One region of the Candidatus Paralachnospira sp. LCP21S3_A2 genome, then DNA from elsewhere that is predicted to be linked to it. Evidence: a T-box and tRNA genes for the amino acid it is inferred to sense, from the RefSeq annotation. Region 1 holds a T-box; the other regions hold tRNA genes.
What was found. A T-box is a leader RNA that pairs with one kind of tRNA and senses whether it is charged. The one in region 1 lies ahead of leuS (leucine--tRNA ligase), so its partner is inferred to be a tRNA-Leu.

Region 1 (6,570 bases):
TCAATGGAAAGTAATTCATTATTAGAAATAATCTTTTTATCAAAAAAAGGGATTATATCTCCATTCTCAGTCATTTCATCATAAAAAAAAGCCAGTTCGTTATGAAGAAATATAATATTATGTTTTATACAAATAGTCCTATATTTTTCTACAATATAAGCCAATTCTCTGGCTTTCTCCTCATTCAAATCCCATATCTCATGATTACCCAAGACAAAGACAATCACTCCGTTTCTTTTTATCCGTAATTGGGCAAAAAAAATAATCAACATTTAGCGAAAAATCTGAAATATCCCCCGCAATTAAAAGCGGTTCATCTCCATTTCCACCATTCATTTTAGAAATAACATGATCTATATATCTGCTATCTGTTACGCCCTCAAATCCTTTCTTAGCTTTGCACTCAGTATGTAAATCACTTATATAATATACTGCCCTTCCAGTTTGTTTATTTCTTTCATGAACACATGGATTTCCACTAATCACCGATTCCATTTTATAAAAAACATCATTATTTTCTCTATATTTTTCACTCACCCTACCCACAAATTCTCTTCTCGCGCTACTATTTATTTCAAATAACCATTTAGTTATTATTTTTATTACTATATCACATTTTACGACATTTTGCATCTCTTGTTCGACAGACATTCATATTCATAAGAAAAGAGAAGCTTCTTTCCTGTAAACAGGATCAGCTTCTCTTTTCATTAGGTGCACTGCCTATTTGGCAACAATGTTTATAATTCTTCCGGGAACATAGATTTCCTTTACGATGGTTCCTTTGAGCTTGTCGCCGAGAGCTTCTTTTCCGGCAGCGATGGCGGTCTCCTTATCTACGTCTACGGGAAGTGTCACTACACACTTGGTCTTGCCGTTGATCTGGACAGCGATTTCTTTCTCATCGTCTGCCATTTTGTTCTCATCGAACTCCGGCCAGGTATTTCCGCCCTCGAATACGCTGGTGTCGTGTCCCAGCTGGCTCCACAGCTCTTCGCACAGATGAGGAGCGAACGGTGCGAGCAGCGTAACGGCTGTCTCCAGGGTCTCCTTGTCGATGCCGCCCTCTTTCTTTGCAAGAGCAATCATCTTATTGGTATATTCCATGAAGCCGCTCACCACGGTATTCAGGCTGAAGCTTTCCAGACGGCTGGTGATGTCATAGACCATCTTATGACGAAGCTTCTCCATCTCCTTGGTAGGCGCCACATTTGCTTCCTTGCTGTCCAGAACCACGTTCCAGAACCGGTTCAGGAAACGGTTGACTCCATCGATGCCTCTCTCGTCCCACTCGGAATCCAGTTCCGGCGGTCCTACGAAAAGCTCATACATTCTCAGGGAATCGCAGCCGTAATCTCTTACCAGATCATCGGGGGATACAACGTTGCCCTTGGATTTACTCATCTTGATGCCGTTCTTTCCGGTGATCATACCCTGATTGAACAGCTTGACAAACGGCTCATCGAAATCTACCACACCGATGTCATGAAGGAACTTGGTATAGAACCGGGAATAGAGCAGATGAAGCACGGCATGCTCTACGCCGCCGATATACATATCAACGGGAAGATACTTGTCAGCCTTCTCCTTGGATACCAGCTCCTTGTCGTTTTTGTTGTCCACATAACGAAGGAAGTACCAGGAAGAGCCTGCCCACTGGGGCATGGTGTTGGTTTCTCTCTTTGCAGGGCCTCCGCAGCAGGGGCAGGTAGTATTTACCCAGCTGTCAATGGCTGCCAGCGGTGACTCGCCGGTACCGGTAGGCTGATAGGATTCCACATCGGGAAGCAGCAGCGGAAGTTCTTCTTCAGGAACCGGAACACAGCCGCACTTCTCACAGTGTACGATCGGGATCGGTTCACCCCAGTAACGCTGTCTGGAAAATACCCAGTCACGAAGCTTGTACTGGGTCTTCTTCTTTCCGAGGCCGCGCTCTTCCATAATATCAGGAACCTTTGCCTTGGCATCCTCAGACTTCATACCGTTGAACTCGCCGGAGTTAATCATGATGCCGGGACCGGTATATGCTTCAGTCAGGTTCGGATTTTCCTTTCCGTCCGGTGCAATAACCTGAACGATCGGAATATCGAATTTCTTTGCAAACTCAAAGTCTCTGTCATCATGAGCCGGTACGCACATGATGGCGCCGGTACCATAATCTGCCAGTACATAATCAGACAGCCAGATCGGAACCTTTGCTCCGTTGATGGGATCAATGGCATAGCTTCCGGTGAACACGCCGGTCTTTTCCTTATCCTGGAGACGATCCACATTGGACTTCATGGAAGCCTGGAAAATATACTCATCAACAGCCTTCTTCTGTTCCGGCGTTGCCAGCCTGGAAGCCATCTCATGCTCCGGAGCCAGAACCATGAAGGTTGCACCGTAAAGGGTATCGGGACGGGTTGTGTATACCTTAATGCTCTCATCACGTCCGTCTACCTTGAAATCGATCTCAGCACCGTAGGATCTGCCGATCCAGTCGGTCTGCATCTTCTTTACCTTTTCCGGCCAGTCAAGCTTGTCAAGATCCTCCAGCAGACGATCCGCATAGGAGGTGATCTTTAACATCCACTGCTTTAAATTCTTCTTTGTTACCGGTGAACCACAACGCTCGCAGCAGCCGTTTACGACCTCTTCGTTTGCCAGACCGGTCTTACAGGACGGACACCAGTTAATAGGCATCTCCTTCTCGTAAGCAAGCCCTGCCTTGAACATTTTTACAAAGATCCACTGCGTCCACTTATAGAAGCCGGGATCGGTGGTATTGACTTCCATATCCCAGTCATAAACTGCTGCGATCTGCTTGATCTGTTCGCGGATATGGTTGATGTTGTCTGCAGTGGACTTTGCCGGATGCTCACCCATCTTGATGGCATAATTCTCAGCCGGAAGTCCGAATGCATCCCAGCCCATGGGATGAATGATATAGTAGCCCTTTAACATCTTATAACGGCTCCATACATCAGAGATCACGTAGCCTCTCCAGTGTCCGACATGAAGTCCGTTTCCGGACGGATAGGGGAACATATCCAGACAGTAATATTTCGGTTTCTTTCCGTCATTGACATTGATGGGATGCTCTTCCCAGTTCTTTGTCCATTTCTTTTCAACTTCCTTATGATTATAAGGGATTGCCATGGTTTCTTACGTCCTTTCTTGAAAAATATGCGAAGCGTTCTGTTTCACGAAACATGTTCCATGGAACAAAAACAGCCTTTCTTCTCTCTTATAGAGACGAAAGGCTTATTCGCGGTACCACTCTATTTCACGGCAAAGCCGTGCACTCATGGATTCTGTAACGGGAATGCCCGCCCGCGCCTACTGAAAAAGCCCTGCTTTTCGTTCTGTACGGGAACTCCGAGATCAGTTCAGTCGGCTCCGGCCCTGCCTCGCACCGCCCGGCAGTTCTCTGTTTCCGGCATTTCCGCCCTACTACTTCTCTTCCTTGTTTTTCTCATATGGATTTATCTTATCTCACAACGTTTTATTTGTCAAGACTGCAGTCCGATTTCCTACAGAACCTTTATGCCTCCGACGGGACGCACCTGGAGCACTTGGCAGGCCCCTTCACCAAATATACCGTCCAGTGCAGTCCGATACGATTCGACTGCTTCCTGTTTCACAAATGCCTGAATCGTTCCGGCAAATCCACCCCCATGGACACGGCAGACTCCCGCCTCACCCAGCACCTGCTCACTGACCGCCAGTGCCACAGAAATCCTCTGCTCTTTTACCTGCTTACAGGTATACACATTCTGAAGATACTGAAATGACGATGCCCCGGATTCCTTTACCAGCCTTAAAAATTCCGAAAATTTTCCATCCGCCAGTGCCCTGGCCTCCGCATCTGCCCGCCGGTTCTCCGAAAAGAAATGAATTGCCCGGAGCACAGCCCGGTCACCGCAGGCTTTCCGTACTCTCGGAATTTCCTTCATAAACTGCGCCTCGTCCACCTCCCGAAGCACCTGCTTCCCGAAGCAGGCTGCAGCAGCCTTCATCTCCGCCGGAATTGCGCTGTAATCCGGTGTCAGATCCGCATGGGATCCTTTCGTATCCACGATACAAAGACTGTACTGATACGAAGCAAACGCTACCGGGATCTGCGTGACCACAGGCTCCTCCGGGTTCTGGAAATCAATCCGGATCAGGCCGCCCACAGAACACGCCATCTGATCCATAAGGCCGCTGGGCTTTCCGAAATATACATTTTCCGCATACTGAGCTGCCCTGGCTATCTCCACCGGATCGATCCTGCCCTCATAAAACAGACCGGAAATGATCGTTCCCACCAAAACCTCAAAGGCCGCCGAAGAGGAAAGCCCGGCACCGATGAGCACATCGCTGGTCACATAGGCACAGAAGCCGCCGACTGCTCCGTACCCGTGATTGGAAAACCGTCCTGCCATGCCGCGGATCAGCGCCGCCGTGCTTCCTTCTTCTTCCGCCCGTTTTTCCAGATCCGAAAGCTCCACCGTCACCAGATCATAGCCCTCCGATAAGATTCGGATGACCGGCTCTTCGATCCGTCGTACCACTGCAATCGCATCCAGATTCACCGAAGCCGCCAGAACGATCCCATGCTGGTGATCCGTATGGTTTCCGCCCACCTCACTGCGCCCCGGCACACTGTATACTTCCGCCAATCCCGGCCCGAACAGTTCCTCAAATCGGAGAACCGCTCTCCTATAACGCTTTCTCTGGCCCGGAATCCGTGCCGGATCCACATACAGCTTTTCCAGTCGCTCATCATATAACCCTGCATTGAGTTTTTCCAATATTGTTTTCGTCTGCTCCATCTTTTCTCCCTGATATTCCCTGTCATCCGGTGTTTTATAAAAAAACCGGCAGCTGTTTTTTACAAAGGAACTTTGAAATCATAAAAACCGGAAACAATATTTCCATCAACTGGGGATCTGCTTCCGGTTTCTTTTCCTGTTTCCGATTTTCCAGATCCGCTGGCCGCCGCACCCATCCGGTACGCAGCCAGCATCCGATCTGTTTTTCTTACGCTTCAGCCTTTTTCAGACGCTCTGCAGAAAGGACAGCTGTTCCGGTCAGAAGAACCGCTGCGGCTGCCGCATAGATCAGCGCATGGCCTTCTCCGGTTGCAGGTGCCTTATCTGATTTATCTTCCGTCTGCGTGGTATCCTTCTTTCCCTGCGGGCTTCCCTCAGCCGCTACGGTCATGGTCATACCAAAGGCCAGAAGTAATGTACAGATCAGTACAAGCATTTTTTTCTTCATTGTCATTTCCTCCTATTCTGTTATCTTTGTATAAAAAAGCTCCAGCACCCGTTCATAAAGTGCTTCTTCATCCGGCACAAACTCCGCGTACTGCTCTCCCTTCACAACAGTTCCCGGAATGGAAACCATCGTTCCATCATGGATTCCATTTTGCAGCACCAGTGACGCCAGATAAGCCATCTGGGACAGATCGATATCGGTCACCATATAATCTTCTGCTTTCTGATACAGAGAAAGGATGTCTCCAATCCCCGCTCCCGACAGCACCTGCTTTAAAAAGGTGGTCAGATACTGCTTCTGTCTTGCCATTCTGAAATTATTAGAATCCAGAACCGTGGTATCACGGTATCGTACATACGTCTCCGCCTGTTCTCCATGGAGCGTCACCACAGCGCCCTGCTCAAGCTCCTGATCCTTTTCGGTCAGATCCTCCAGAACCTCCACGGTTATTCCGCCAACCGCATCGTTCAGCACCGGAATTCCGGAATAATCAATGGCTGCATACGCGTGAACCGGCATTCCGTATAAAAGCCTAGAAACGGCTTCTGCTGTATTCTCACAGCTTTTTTCTCTCCCATCTCCGTAAGCATAGGAAAGACACAGCTGCATACGCTGCGTTCCAAGGAATCTTCCCTCCACATTATAGCGATTGATATCAACCATGGTCTCCCGCGATATATTCAGAAACGAAAGCGCGCCTGTTTTCTTATTGAGCACTGCCAGGAACACTGCATCCGCCTGTCCATTCTCGCCGATCTGGTCAGTTCCGGTCTGGGAAAGCTCCCTGTCGATCCCGAGACACAGGATCGAAACAACATCTTCATTATAACAGTATCTTTCTCCTTTGTAAACCACAGTTTTCCCGTCATTTTCCACGGAAGCCTCTTCCACAGCGCCGACTGTCTCCCCCGAAACGGTCTGTGACAGCTTCTTTTCCCCTTTGGCACGGAGATAAAAAAACACACCTGCCAGCACAGCCAGAAAAGCCGCCAGTGTGATCAGAATACCGATCAGAATGCGAAACCACAGCTTCTTTTTCTTTTTTGTTTCTTCCATTCCTTAGGACTCCTTTTCTCCAAGCAGCACGGCCTGCACCACATACCGGTATTTTTCTCCGGTTCCCACACAGGTTTCCAGCGTAATGATCTTATCGTCTGCCGTCACCTCCACGCCCTCCCGGATATTCTTATCCATGGATCGGACATGAAAAATATCACTCAGATACTGTGCGTACACCTCCCGATCTGTAAAATCAAAGGAATGCATGATATGACGGTCATCATACGTATAAGAAGCAAAAATTTCATACACCAGGCTCCGTTC
Region 2 (6,570 bases), on a different contig from region 1:
AAGCCCTGGAAGGATGTTAAGGTAAAATGGCTCTGCCCCAGCCCCGGATATGACCGTCACTTTGGCGTGACGGAAGCTATGGGCTTTGAACTGATTCCGGTTCCCATGACTTCGGAAGGTCCTGACATGGATGTAGTAGAAAAGCTGGTGGCTGAGGACGATACCATCAAGGGAATCTGGTGTGTACCGCTTCATGCAAATCCTACCGGTGTATGCTATTCCGATGAAACGGTGGATCGTCTGGCAGCGATGAAGACGGCGGCAAAGGATTTCCGGATCTTCTGGGATAATGCCTACGGTGTTCATCATGTATACGAAGAGGTAGCGTTAAAGGATATTTTCAAGGCCTGCAGGGATGCCGGTCATGAGGATCGTCCGATGTATTTCTTCTCTACCTCAAAGATCACCTTCCCCGGCGCAGGCATTGCCATCATGGCTTCCAGCCCGGCTAATGTGGAAGAGATCAAGAAACACATGGGTGTTCAGACCATTGGGTTTGACAAGCTGAATCAGCTTCGCCATGTGAAATACTTTAAGAATGCAGAAGGCGTCCGTGCCCACATGAAGAAGCTTGGTGAAGCAATCCGTCCCAAGTTTGATATGGTATTAAAGACTCTGAGCGCAGAGCTTGGAGAAACCGGTCTTGCCACCTGGTTAAGCCCTAAGGGCGGTTATTTTGTGGCACTGGATACGCTTCCCGGCTGCGCAAAGAGAACGGTAGCCCTTGCCAAGGATGCAGGTGTCAAGATGACCGGCGCAGGTGCAACATGGCCTTATAAGAACGATCCTCAGGATACCAATATCCGAATTGCGCCGACGTATCCGACTCTGGAGGAGCTGGATCAGGCTATCCATCTGTTCTGCCTGTGCGTGAAGCTGGCCGGCGTGGAGAAGCTTTTAGCAGAATAATATAGCGGAATAAAAGATCAGGAACCTGACGTATGGCTCACATACGGAGGTTCCTGATTTTGAGAACCGGAAAATCAATCAGATCATAAAATCAGGAGGAGAACGATGTTTGCAGAGAAAATGGTGGAGCTGGGAAGCCGCCGCTCCACGATCCGGGAAATTTTTGAATATGGAAAGAAACGGGCCGCTGTTGTAGGCAGGGAGAATATTTTTGATTTCAGTATTGGAAATCCCAATGTTCCTGCACCTCAGGCAGTGACAGATGAGATTGTCCGTCTGGCACAGACAGAAGATGCGGCGATGCTTCATGGTTATACCAGTGCCCAGGGGGATGCCGGTGTACGGGAACGGATTGCAGAGGCCATTAATCAGGCTCATGGGACCTCATTTCAGGGCGATAACCTGTATATGACGGTCGGCGCAGCTGCTTCTCTTTGCATTTGCTTTAAGGCCATTGCGGAAGCAGGAGATGAGTTTATCACGTTTGCGCCGTTCTTCCCGGAGTACAAGGTTTTTGTAGAAGGAACCGGAGCGAAGCTTTTTGTGGTTCCTGCGGACATCGAGCGTTTTCAGATCAATTTTGAGGAGTTTGAGAAGATGTTAAATCCCCATACGAAGGGTATTATTGTCAACTCCCCCAATAATCCCTCCGGCGTGGTTTATTCAGAAGAAACGATCCTCCGGCTTACAAAGATTTTAAAAGAAAAGTCTGACCAGTATGGTCATCCGATCTATCTGATCGCCGATGAGCCATACCGGGAGATCGCTTATGATGGTGTGAAGGTTCCGTATCTGACAAAGTATTATGACAACACCTTTGTCTGCTATTCCTACAGCAAATCCCTGTCCCTTCCCGGTGAGCGCATCGGTTATATAGTTGTGCCCGATGAGATGGAGGAGTCAAAGAAGGCATATGCGGCAGTCTGCGGCGCCGGCCGTGTCCTGGGCTATGTGTGTGCCCCTGCCATGTTCCAGCGTGTGGCGGCAGCCTGCACCGGCATGACGTCTGATATTTCTGTTTATCGGAAAAACCGGGATCTGCTCTACGACGCACTGACTGAAATGGGATATTTCTGTGTTAAGCCTCAGGGAGCATTTTATCTGTTTCCCCGCGCGCTGGAGGCCGATGCGAATGCCTTCTGTGAAAAAGCAAAGCAGTTTGATCTTCTGCTGGTGCCCGGCGATGACTTCGGCTGCCCCGGTCATGTGCGGATCTCCTACTGTGTTCAGACAGAGATGATCGAACGGTCTCTGGGAGCGTTTAAAAAGCTGGCAGAGCTGTATAAATAAAAGAAGAGAAAGACTTCCGGGCACCGTCATCCAGATCCGCCAGTCGCTTTCAGGCAAAGTTACCTCTGACGGATATTGGAAGTATCGGTACCTGGAAATCAAACACAGCAAAAAAGTGAAAGTCAGGAATGTTCCTCATTACCCGGCAGAAGAGGTGGAAGGAGGATTCCTGGCTTTTACAGTTATTGGGATAATCAGATAGTAGGAAATGAAAAAAGCGAACATCCAACTGAATGTTCGCTTCGTGCAGTTGGAGGGACTTGAACCCTCACGAGCGTAATGCTCACATGAACCTGAATCATGCGCGTATGCCAATTCCGCCACAACTGCATATTCTTTTTTGTTAAGAAACAACTCGTTTCTTTTTGCTTGTTCTGTGTTTTTTGTTGACCACCGAACAATCAGTAGTATACTCCGAATCGTCACAAATGTCAACACAATTTTGAAAAAAAGTTAAAAAATTTTTCCTGTAAAAAAATCGTCAGAAACTATTGACAATTATCACGTTCAATGATATTATTATACCTGCGTCAAGCAATTGACGGTTCGCAGTTGTGGCGGAATTGGCATACGCGCTAGACTAAGGATCTAGTGAGCATTGCGCTCGTGCGGGTTCAAGTCCCGCCAACTGCACTGCTAAGGCTCTTCGGAAACGAAGAGCTTTTTTTCGCGAAAGCTACAAGCCATGCCATCAGGAACGTTGTTTGCCCGGCATGCTTGCATGAACCGGGCAAACAACGTTCCTGATGATAGGGCGCCAGCCCGCGAGCGACAGCGCGAAGCGCTGGAGCGTGCATGGCGAAGAAAGCAGACCGGCCGGAAAGGGCGCCAGCCCGCGAGCGACAGCGCGAAGCGCTGGAGCGTGCATGGCGGAGAAAGCAGATGGCCGGAAAAGCCGCCAGTCCGCACGCGAAGCTCTGTCGAAATGGCCCGTAACATTTAGATAACTCTTGGAAAGGAGTCCCCTATGAATGCGATCAAATACTTAAAACAGCTTATGCTTATCATGTCCGTATCGTTTGTCGGTGAGCTCTTGAACCGTCTGCTTCCGTTTCCGGTACCGGGAAGCGTCTACGGTCTGGTCCTGATGCTGATCTGCCTTTTAACCGGTCTGATCCGTCTGGAGCAGGTAGAGGAGACGGCGGATTTTCTGGTGAAGATCATGCCGGTGCTGTTTATCGGTCCCTGTGTCAGTATGATCACCGTGGTTGGCGGACTGGCGGACGCGCTGGTGCCGATCCTGGTGGTTTGTGTGGTCAGTACCATAGTGGTCATGGCAGTGACCGGCTGGGTGGCACAGGCAGTCCTTGGACGAAAAAAGAATAAGGAGAATGATCATGAATAGCTTTCTTCAGAACAACGTGTATTTTGGCTTTTTTCTGGCCATCGGATCTTATCTGATCGGCGTATATTTACAGAAGCGGTTTCCGTATACAATTTTTAATCCATTGCTGGTCAGTACGCTGATCTGTATTGCGGTGCTTTTGCTGTTTCGGATCGACTATGAGGTGTTTGATGCCGGGGCATCACACATCACCTATTTTCTGACACCCTGTACGGTTTGCCTGGCCATTCCCATGTATCGCCAGATCATGGTTCTGAAAAAGAACCTGGCGGCGATTCTGATCAGTATTTTCAGTGGCTGTCTGGCAGCAGCGCTTTCCATTTGGGGATTATGTAAACTGTTTCACCTGAATGCGGAGGTATATCATTCCCTTCAGCCGAAATCAGTGACAACTGCGATTGCCATGGGCGTTTCCGAAGAGCTGGGTGGGATCACGACGCTGACGGTGGCCGCTGTGGTGGTGACCGGACTGTTTGGCGCTGTAGCGGCCAAGAGCCTGCTCCGGATCTTTCGGATCAAACATCCCATTGCCGTAGGGCTTGCCATTGGAAACAGTGCTCATGCACTGGGAACCAGCCGTGCCATGGAAATCGGTGAGCTGGAGGGAGCCATGTCCAGTCTGGCTGTGGTTGTCGCCGGAATCGTAACGGTGTTGCTTGCATCGATTTTTTCCGGACTGATTTCCTAGAGAGCGGTCTGAAGCAGATAAAGGCGGCAGTGAATAACCGGATTGGAAACGAGTATTTTTCTGTCAAAACAAAAAAAGGGTTGAGAAAATCAAAAAGAACGAGTATTATATACATAACGTAACAATAAGGGGAGTAGCCGGCATGAAAATGGATTCCATGGCGTCAGTACGGTCGTAAGACCCGCCGGGAATTGAAATGGCGAGACTTTATTGCAGCTTATTCAGGCTGCAATAAAGTCTCGCTTTCTTTTTCGCGAAAGCTACAAGCCATGCCATCCGAAACATCTGTGCCCGAGCATGCTTGCATGAACCGGGCAAACGATGTTTCGGATGATAGGGCGCCAGCCCGCGAGCGACAGCGCGAAGCGCTGGAGCGTGCAGGGCGGAGAAAGCAGGCGGCCGGAAAGGCCAGCCCGCGAGTGACAGCGTGCAAGGCGAAGCTGTGTGTAACGATTTGGAAAGGAGAATTTTATGGAGTTTTTATGGCAGGGCGTATTATCGATTACCTGGCAGCAGGCGGTCATGTATCTGGTAGGACTGTTATTGATCTGGCTGGCGATCCGGAAAGGGTATGAACCGGCACTTTTACTGCCAATGGGATTTGGTGCGATCCTGGTGAACCTGCCCATGAGCGGCGTGCTGAATCAGATGGTAACAGGGGTCGGAGAAACAAACGGAGTGATCCAGTGGCTCTTTCAGGTGGGCATTGAAGCGTCGGAGGTTATGCCGATCCTGTTGTTTATCGGTATTGGCGCCATGATCGACTTCGGACCACTGCTGGAACAGCCAGTCATGTTTTTTTTCGGAGCAGCGGCGCAGTTCGGAATCTTTGTGGCCTTGTCCCTGGCGTGTCTACTGGGTTTCCCGTTAAAGGATGCGGTTTCCATCGGGATCATCGGAGCAGCAGATGGACCGACCTCGATTCTGGTTTCTCAGATTGTTCATTCTAACTACATTGGTCCCATAGCGGTGGCAGCCTATTCCTATATGGCACTGGTGCCGATCATCCAGCCGTTTGCGATTAAACTGGTGACGACGAAAAAAGAACGGCAGATTGAGATGGAGTATGAACCGGGAAATGTTTCGAAAGCTATGCGGATTGCATTTCCCATTCTGGTAACGTTCATTGTGGGGCTGCTGGCACCGTCGGCAGTGGCGTTGGTTGGATTCCTGATGTTCGGAAATCTGCTGCGGGAATGTGGCGTTCTTGGGACACTGTCAGAGACGGCTCAGACCACATTGACCAATCTGATCACCCTGCTCCTTGGAATCACGATTTCTTACAGCATGCGGGCGGAAGCCTTTGTCAATTGGAAAACACTGATGATTATGGCCATCGGATTGTTCGCGTTTGTGTTTGATACGGTTGGCGGTGTGCTGTTTGCAAAGATTTTAAATCTGTTTCGGAAAAAGAAAATCAATCCGATGATTGGTGCGGCGGGAATCTCAGCGTTTCCCATGTCATCGCGGGTGGTGCAGAAGCTGGCCATGGAGGAAAAGCCCGGAAATGTTCTGATCATGCAGGCGGCAGGAGCAAACGTTTCCGGACAGATTGCTTCCGTTGTGGCAGGCGGAATCATCATCAGTCTGGTAGGGCAGTATTTATAAAAGGAGGACAGTATGAGCAATCTGGATAATTTTATCATCTCTCTGGAACTTATGGGAAAAGGTATGGCCGGGATCTTTGCAGCGATTCTGGTGATCGTGATTCTTGTACAGATCATGGGAAAGGTGGGAAGAAAAACGGAGAAATCTTCAAAGAATAAATCAGGAAAGTAAGATAGGAAGCGGGTAAAAGGAACCGTGTAAAGGGAACCGTGTAAAAGCGCATGCAGGGGTGGCATTTTCCGGAAGAATCGCTTATAATAGGGAACAGCTTGAAAACGCGAATTCAAAGGCAGAGCGGAAAAGGAGTCAAAACCATGAAGAAAGAAATAACCATAAAGGAATTGTATGATCTGGATCATACTCTGGCGGAGGAATATCTGTCGCAGTATACCTATCCCTGGGAGGCGCTGGCAGGACTGGGAGATTTTATCCTGGAGCTGGGAGCGAAGCTTCCAAAGGAAGAATATGAGGAGATCAGAGAGCATGTGTGGGCGGCGAAGTCGGCGAAGATCGCGCCAACAGCTTTTATCAAAGGACCGGCGATCATCGGGAAGAATACGGAGGTGCGCCACTGCGCCTTTATCCGCGGCAATGCGCTGGTAGGGGAGAACGCTGTGGTAGGCAATTCTACGGAGTTAAAGAATGTGATCCTGTTTGATCATGTGCAGGTGCCGCATTATAATTATGTGGGTGATTCGATCCTGGGCTATTATGCCCATATGGGAGCCGG
Region 3 (6,570 bases), on a different contig from region 1:
AAAGTATCCCGAACGACACCACCCAGGCCCGATAGGACGGACCGCCGGGAAACATTTTCTGAAAGGTCTCCCCGCAGCTTGTGAGAAGACCGACTGCTGTTTTTAAGCAGGCCAGCGCAACCGTTGCCACCAGGATCAGCCCCCCTGCCTTACCGAAATACCGACTGGCGATCCCAAGCAGGGCTTCGCCGCCGTTTCCGCAGCCCGGCAGGCTTCCGCGGCTCTGGGCCCCTGCCACGGCCACCAGCACATAGATTCCCGCCATGAGCAGCGAGCTGAATACACCTGCCTTCACCGTATTCTTTGCTACTGCGTCTGCATCCTCCACACCGAGGCCGCGGATCGCATTTACCACAATGATCCCGAACGCCAGACCGGCCAGCGCATCCATGGTATTATATCCCTCTAAAAATCCCTGAAAAAATACAGCGTTCTGATAATTGCCGAGCGGCACTGCCTCTCCAATGGCTCCCATGGGACTTATGACCGCCCGAAGCATTAAAATCCCCAGAAAGCCCAGAAACAGCGGATTTAAAATTTTTCCCACCCAGGTCAGGATCTTTCCCGGCCGCAGGGAAAAGAACAGTACCGCCAGGAAAAACAGAAGGGAAAACACCGCCAGCCAGATCCCGTGGCTGCCCTCCGGCAGAAGCGATTCCAGTCCCACCGTAAAGGAGACCGTCGCACACCTGGGAATGGCAAAAAACGGCCCGATCGTCATATACAGCAGGCCGGTAAATACGATCCCCCAGCCCTTTCCCACCTGGCTGCTCATTTCCAGTACGCCGTCCTTCCGGCTGATCCCCAGTGCCGCCACACCAAGAAGCGGAAGCCCCACTCCGGTCACCAGAAATCCCAGTGTCGCCGGGAGCAGGTTTCTTCCCGCCTGCTGCCCCATATAAACCGGAAAGATCAGATTTCCGGCACCGAAAAACAGGCCGAACAGCATACTGGCCACCAGAAGGAGCTCTTTGCGGTTCAGAGTCCGTTTCATAGTTCCACACCCTTTCTTCTTCATTTTTCAACATCCGGATCGTTTTATAAATCCACGTGGTTCTTAATCCCGATACTGCCGCCAGATCCTCCATTCCCGCAGAAGCTGTCCCGGATGGCGGAACATACCCCGCACGGTGCGGTAAATGGGAAGTATCCATCGTAACGATTTATGATGATAAAAAAACGGATGATATTCCTGTAACTGTTCCTCCGAAAGAAAGATCCGGTTTCTGGCATAGCGCTTTTTCGCCTGCTTCTGATCTCCGCCGGTTTCCATCTGCAGCCGGCTGATCGTTCTCATGATCCGGTTATCCATGGTTCCGTATGTTCCGCAGCCCAGCATATAATAAGCCATCTCCCAGTCCTCCGCCTCCGCTTCTCCCGTCTCCAGAAGCAGATGCTTTGCGCAGCGCCGAAGCGCCTTTTCAAATTCGCCAAGTCCCAGCTTTTCCGCCTCCGCTTCCACATAATTCCAGTCCATGAAACCGCCCTGCCTCTGGAGATACACTGCTTCATCCGCCAGTGTCCGGATTCCGCATCCGCCTCCGTCATAATGCTTCCAGGCATGGGCGGTTATAAACAGATACTGATCTTCCACGGAATACTCATACCGATGAGGATTTTCTTCCCTTCTGACTGCCCGCTTCCAGGGATTCTTATAATAAGACAGAAACGGACTTGTCCGGTCAAACAGCGTACGGTGCATCTCAAAATTAAATATGGGCTGTTTCTGAAAGGCATCATGATTTCCCGTCAGACCTTCCACTTCGTAACCATGCTGCTTCATAATCGTGCAGAGAATCTTCTGCGCTTCCAGAAGCCCCTGCTCCTTATCTGCTTCCGTCTTTCCTCTGAGGCAGTAACCGCCCGCCGGATCCGGCTCCACATAGCCATACAGAATATCATTGTTGCACATGTAGCGCATTCCCGGTTTCGGGTAATCATCCTTTAGCAGAATCCCTTTTAACGGCAGATAGGAAATCCCATGGGCCTCCAGTGCCTCCAGGATCTGCTCCCGTTCCACATCAAACTGCAGTTCCCGGTACATTCCCATGGTTCCTGCCTGCTTCCACAGACCTCGAAGCGTCTCCGGCAATGCTTCCTCATGGGGCTTCACCGCCGGCCAGAGCGCTGCCTCCACATTGCTCCGCTTTGCCAGCTGCCAGATCCGTTTCCATTCCTCGCCGTCCCAGGAAATCCCGGCAGCCTCTCCGTTTAATGCACAGCGAAGCAGCAGCAGAAGCTCTTTCCCCGTCTGTCGCATCTGTTCCTGCATTCCCGCTTTCTCTGCGATTCCATTCGTTTTTTCTTCTGCCCTGTTCTCTCTTCCTTTTTCCTTCATGGCCTCTCCTTCAGGCTGTTTCCTGTCGTTTTCCGCGCACTCCTTTAACCACACAGACTGCTGCAGCAGGCACACGGTTTCTGTCCCTCCTGATGATGAAAAAGAAAAGCCCCAAGGATATCTCTCCCCACCGGGTTTCTCCTCAGAGCCTCTGTTCCTGCGGATAACAGGACTTGAACCTGCACGTCATGGACACCAGAACCTAAATCTGGCGCGTCTGCCAATTCCGCCATATCCGCGAAAAATTACTGCGCCGGTAACATGCCGACGCAGTAACATCTTATCATTTCCGTCTCTAAAAGTCAATGGATTACGCTTCCGGCTTTCCGCTCATCTGTCTGTAAAAATAGCCGATGATATCCTTGCGCTTCACAATTCCGATAAAGATATTTTTATCGTCCACCACAGGAACAAAATTCTGATTCATAGCCTTTTCCATCAGATCTTCCATGCGCGCATCAGCAGACACTGCCGCCGTCTTCCGCTTTCTGCCGATCCCGGAAATTCTCACATTCTCCGCCTCACTCATATTCAGATCCCATTGTTCTTTCACATACCATAGAAGATCACCTTCCGTGATCGTTCCCGTATAATGTCCCTCCCGGTCAATGACCGGAACTTCAGAAAACCGGTGATATTCCATCTTCTCTATGGTCTGTCTGATGGTAAAATCATCAAACACATATTCTACTTCACTTTTGGGCGTTAAAAAAAACAGTATATTCATAGTATCTCCCTTCTGCCTCCGGCAGCTTTATCGTTATCATGGTATCATATTTCCCGCCGTCTTTCCAGCAAATCCGGGAGATTTTAGAAAGCCTTAAGATTTTTTCAGTTCCCGTTTCTTTTTCGTCATCATGCCGCCGATCCGCCCTGATTCCTTTGCCGAAAGGCATCGCCAGCCGCCCCTTATCACTTTGTCATAAACGCCGATCTCCGCGGCAATCTCCAGCTTCAGCTTCTCCTCCGGTGTTAAATCCGAAAGATCCAGCGGCCCCTCTTTTTTCTTTCCCATATAACAGACAATGCTCCTTTCTCCCTTTCCGGGTTACTAAGAGCATTGCCTGTTTCTGAAATTCCATTCACAGTTCCGGAGGCTTTCCGCCTCCGCCTGATTCGTTTCTTTGCTTCAGCGGTGCGTTCTGTCAGACCTGTATTATGACGGGTCGGACGGCATCAGCACTGCCGCAATAAAGTAGGCCAGGATCCCGGCGCCGGTGCAGCCGAAGATCGCCCAGATCACACGGATAATGGTCGCATCGATATTAAAATACTCGCCGATTCCTCCGCATACACCTAAAAACAGTTTGTCTCTTGTTGAACGGTATAATCGTTTCGGTTCCATAGTTTTCGTCTCCTTTATGTTTCTATTTTATCGCATTTCCTCTTCAAAGGAAAGGGTAATTGCTCCAAGATCACAGGAAAGCTCCAGATCCTTTTCTCCAATGTCATAATGTTCCTCGCCCAGGACAATTCCTCCCAGCTCACTGCTTCCGGCAGAAATACTTCCCAGGCTGCAGTCCATCTCCACCGAATAGTCTTCCTCCGAACCGGCCAGCGTTCCGTCTACGGTTCCCGTGGCCGCATGGATCTTCGCCTTCGTTCCAATATCCAGAAGCTCAAAAGTCGCACTTCCGCTTTCTACCTCAGCCTCCAGTTCGTCACAGGCCAGCGTCCCGCTCTGAAAGGCTCCGGCTTTTACCCGGATCTCCACCTGTTCAAAAACGGCATCCCGTGGGATCGTTACATGGACCTCACCCAGTGCCTTCTTTAAATAAATGCCCTGTCCGTCCACATAAAAACCGCCAACCAGCGAGCCGCCCTTTTCTTCCTCCTGTCCGGAGGTAATATGCCAGGTTCCGTCCTCCACATGGCTGTCGATCCGGCTTCCTTTGCTGTATCCCACAACAGAAAACGTATCTCCTTCCTCCACCGAAAGGCTCCCGGCCTCCACCTCAAAGGAAAGATTCCGGATCGCGCCCTGCACCGTCTCATTCCGCGTTTCGATCTGCTCCGGTGTTGTCTTCGGTTCCCAGAACCGAATCCGAAATCCCATGGCAAAGCTTACGGACATGAGCAGCAGCCCCAGCAGGCCGAGGGCCAGAGATGTCCACAGACAGACTTTTGCAAATCGTTTCATGCCGCCTGCCCTCCTCTCCTGAGCCGTCTTCCGAAAAAGCCAAACAGATTTCCGATCATGTGAATCAGCGCCGGAATGGCCTTTCCGCAGAACCATACCGACAGAAGAAGTGCCAGAAGGCCCACCGCCAGAAGTACAAATCCGCCTCCGCCGATCATCATGCCGGCCGCCGGAACGGTAAACAGCTTTCCGATCCCTACGCCTACCAATACGACTCCGCTGAACAGAAACGCCGCTGCGCTGATGATCACCGCCAGCAGGATTCCTCCCGCCGTGCAGAGGATCCCGAGGGAAATCCCTCCTGCCAGACAGAACAGGCCGAAGCCCACAGGCACAGCAATGATCAGGCCGCAGAGCATCAGAAATACCACGATCGGATTTCGATGCCTTCGCCTCTTCCGTCCTGCTTCTGTATTGTCCTGTCCGAATGTCTCCGAACCGCCGGTTCCCGCATATTCCTCTGTTTCAACATTCCGGCCATGCTCCGGAGTTTCTCCGAATCCGCTTTCCCGGCCGCCGTTTCCCTCTGTACCGATCTGCTTTCTTTGCACCATCTCCGGCGGGACCAGCTCGCCGCCCGGCATTTTATAACGGTCATGCTCCACGCCATGCTCGGTGTATTCGGTTTCCTGCTCCTCAAAGCCGCCGTTCACTCCGGCCCGGATCATGGCCGCCAGCCGCTCCAAGCTTCCCAGCTCCGCGATCACCTCGGCTTCCTTTTCCGGTCCGGCGTCCTCGAAGTAATCCTCATAATACTGAAGCGCTTCCTCCCGCTCCTCCTCGGACATATCCTGAAGAAGATATGCCAGTTCTTTCATATAAGTTTTCCTGTCCATCTTAATCCTCCTCAAGAATCGCGGAAATCTTTCCCGAATAGCTTTTCCACTCGCCGCGGTAAAGGGCAAGCTGGGCACTGCCCTTGGGCGTTACCTTATAATAGCGCCGGTTTCTGCCGCCGAACTCCCGGTCATAAACCTCCAGACAATCGTCTTTCTGGAGACGCCGCAAAACCGGGTAGAGGGTCGATTCCGAAATCTCAATGGCCTCCCGCACCTCCTGGGTGATCTTGTACCCGTAGGTTCCCTCGGCATCTCTGGAAACCACCGACAAGACGATCGCGTCCAGAAGCGCCGCTCCTGTGTTGAATACCATGTCATCAGCTCCCGTGTAAACAAGTATTGTTATTTGCTGTTTTATATTATATGTCGTATAATATAGTTTGTCAACAGGTATTTGAATCGAATTTCGCGTCCCACCCAGGCCAGCCAACCGGCACATATATAAGCTGCCTCTGTCTGGCCTGGGCAGTGGATCCGCGAAATTCCAAAGCATAATCCATGCCGGGTTCGGGACATTCCATCCGCAGATATGCAGATAAAAACCGGCGCACCGCGGTTTCCCGCAGCGCGCCGGCGCTTATTTACATTCGTCTGTACATTTATGCCTGATGGATCGTTCCGGACTGGTTTCCGTCCTTATTGGAGGTCACATGCTTATGGGTATAGAGATGATCCTGGCAGTATTCATAGTTGCCCTCGCACTTGGAGCAGAACCGGAATTCCAGATTCGGATCGTCAAACTCCGTCCGGCCACAGACGGCACAGCGGTGACGGGGATGCTTTTCGGAGGCCCGTGCCTGATTGACCTGCTGACGATACACTGCCTTCCGCTTCACCTCTTTAGGGCTTACCCGCTTCATATCACGGCTTCCCAGGAAGAAGAGCAGGAAGTTGGCAATGGATAACAGGATTGCCACTCTGGTGGCCCAGTTTCCGACAATCAGCTCATAGACGAAATAAATCCCATTCAGGATCCCCAGCCATTTGGCCTTTACCGGAATAATGAAGAACAGTAAAAACTGCATATCCGGGAACGTTGCCGCAAAGGCAAAGAACAGCGACCAGTTCAGATAGGCGGTTCCCATGATCAGCGTGTAGCCGGAAATCCAGTAGATGATCAGTGCCGCCAGCACATGGCCCAGCACGCCGATAAAGAAATACAGGTTAAACCGGAATGCGCCCCAGACGCGCTCCAGCGTTGTTCCAAGAGAATAATAAAGCCACATGGCAATCATAAAATAGAGAATATCCGT

Region 2: it encodes a tRNA-Leu, which carries the amino acid that the T-box ahead of leuS (leucine--tRNA ligase) is inferred to sense. The anticodon was not compared.
Region 3: it encodes a tRNA-Leu, which carries the amino acid that the T-box ahead of leuS (leucine--tRNA ligase) is inferred to sense. The anticodon was not compared.

What each region holds. Positions count from the first base shown of each region.
Region 1 covers NZ_JBQKGG010000002.1:76,378-82,947, forward strand. Annotated here, with positions in the region: gene ACTQ3K_RS02300 (hypothetical protein) at 1-188, opposite strand, end outside; gene ACTQ3K_RS02305 (hypothetical protein) at 205-651, opposite strand; gene leuS (leucine--tRNA ligase) at 724-3,141, opposite strand; T-box leader at 3,231-3,458, opposite strand; gene ACTQ3K_RS02315 (galactokinase) at 3,516-4,799, opposite strand; gene ACTQ3K_RS02320 (hypothetical protein) at 5,008-5,247, opposite strand; gene ACTQ3K_RS02325 (LCP family protein) at 5,260-6,303, opposite strand; gene srtB (class B sortase) at 6,307-6,570, opposite strand, start outside.
Region 2 covers NZ_JBQKGG010000008.1:66,488-73,057, reverse strand. Annotated here, with positions in the region: gene ACTQ3K_RS07730 (aminotransferase class I/II-fold pyridoxal phosphate-dependent enzyme) at 1-909, shown strand, start outside; gene ACTQ3K_RS07725 (pyridoxal phosphate-dependent aminotransferase) at 1,015-2,199, shown strand; tRNA gene ACTQ3K_RS07720 (tRNA-Leu) at 2,445-2,529, opposite strand; tRNA gene ACTQ3K_RS07715 (tRNA-Leu) at 2,748-2,832, shown strand; gene ACTQ3K_RS07710 (CidA/LrgA family protein) at 3,167-3,544, shown strand; gene ACTQ3K_RS07705 (LrgB family protein) at 3,537-4,232, shown strand; gene ACTQ3K_RS07700 (sodium ion-translocating decarboxylase subunit beta) at 4,704-5,840, shown strand; gene ACTQ3K_RS07695 (hypothetical protein) at 5,853-6,011, shown strand; gene ACTQ3K_RS07690 (acyltransferase) at 6,155-6,570, shown strand, end outside.
Region 3 covers NZ_JBQKGG010000004.1:42,876-49,445, reverse strand. Annotated here, with positions in the region: gene brnQ (branched-chain amino acid transport system II carrier protein) at 1-994, opposite strand, end outside; gene ACTQ3K_RS04935 (nucleotidyltransferase domain-containing protein) at 1,058-2,338, opposite strand; tRNA gene ACTQ3K_RS04930 (tRNA-Leu) at 2,497-2,577, opposite strand; gene ACTQ3K_RS04925 (CBS domain-containing protein) at 2,649-3,065, opposite strand; gene ACTQ3K_RS04920 (small, acid-soluble spore protein, alpha/beta type) at 3,159-3,353, opposite strand; gene ACTQ3K_RS04915 (PspC domain-containing protein) at 3,495-3,683, opposite strand; gene ACTQ3K_RS04910 (hypothetical protein) at 3,711-4,478, opposite strand; gene ACTQ3K_RS04905 (DUF1700 domain-containing protein) at 4,475-5,314, opposite strand; gene ACTQ3K_RS04900 (PadR family transcriptional regulator) at 5,316-5,630, opposite strand; gene ACTQ3K_RS04895 (rhomboid family intramembrane serine protease) at 5,917-6,570, opposite strand, start outside.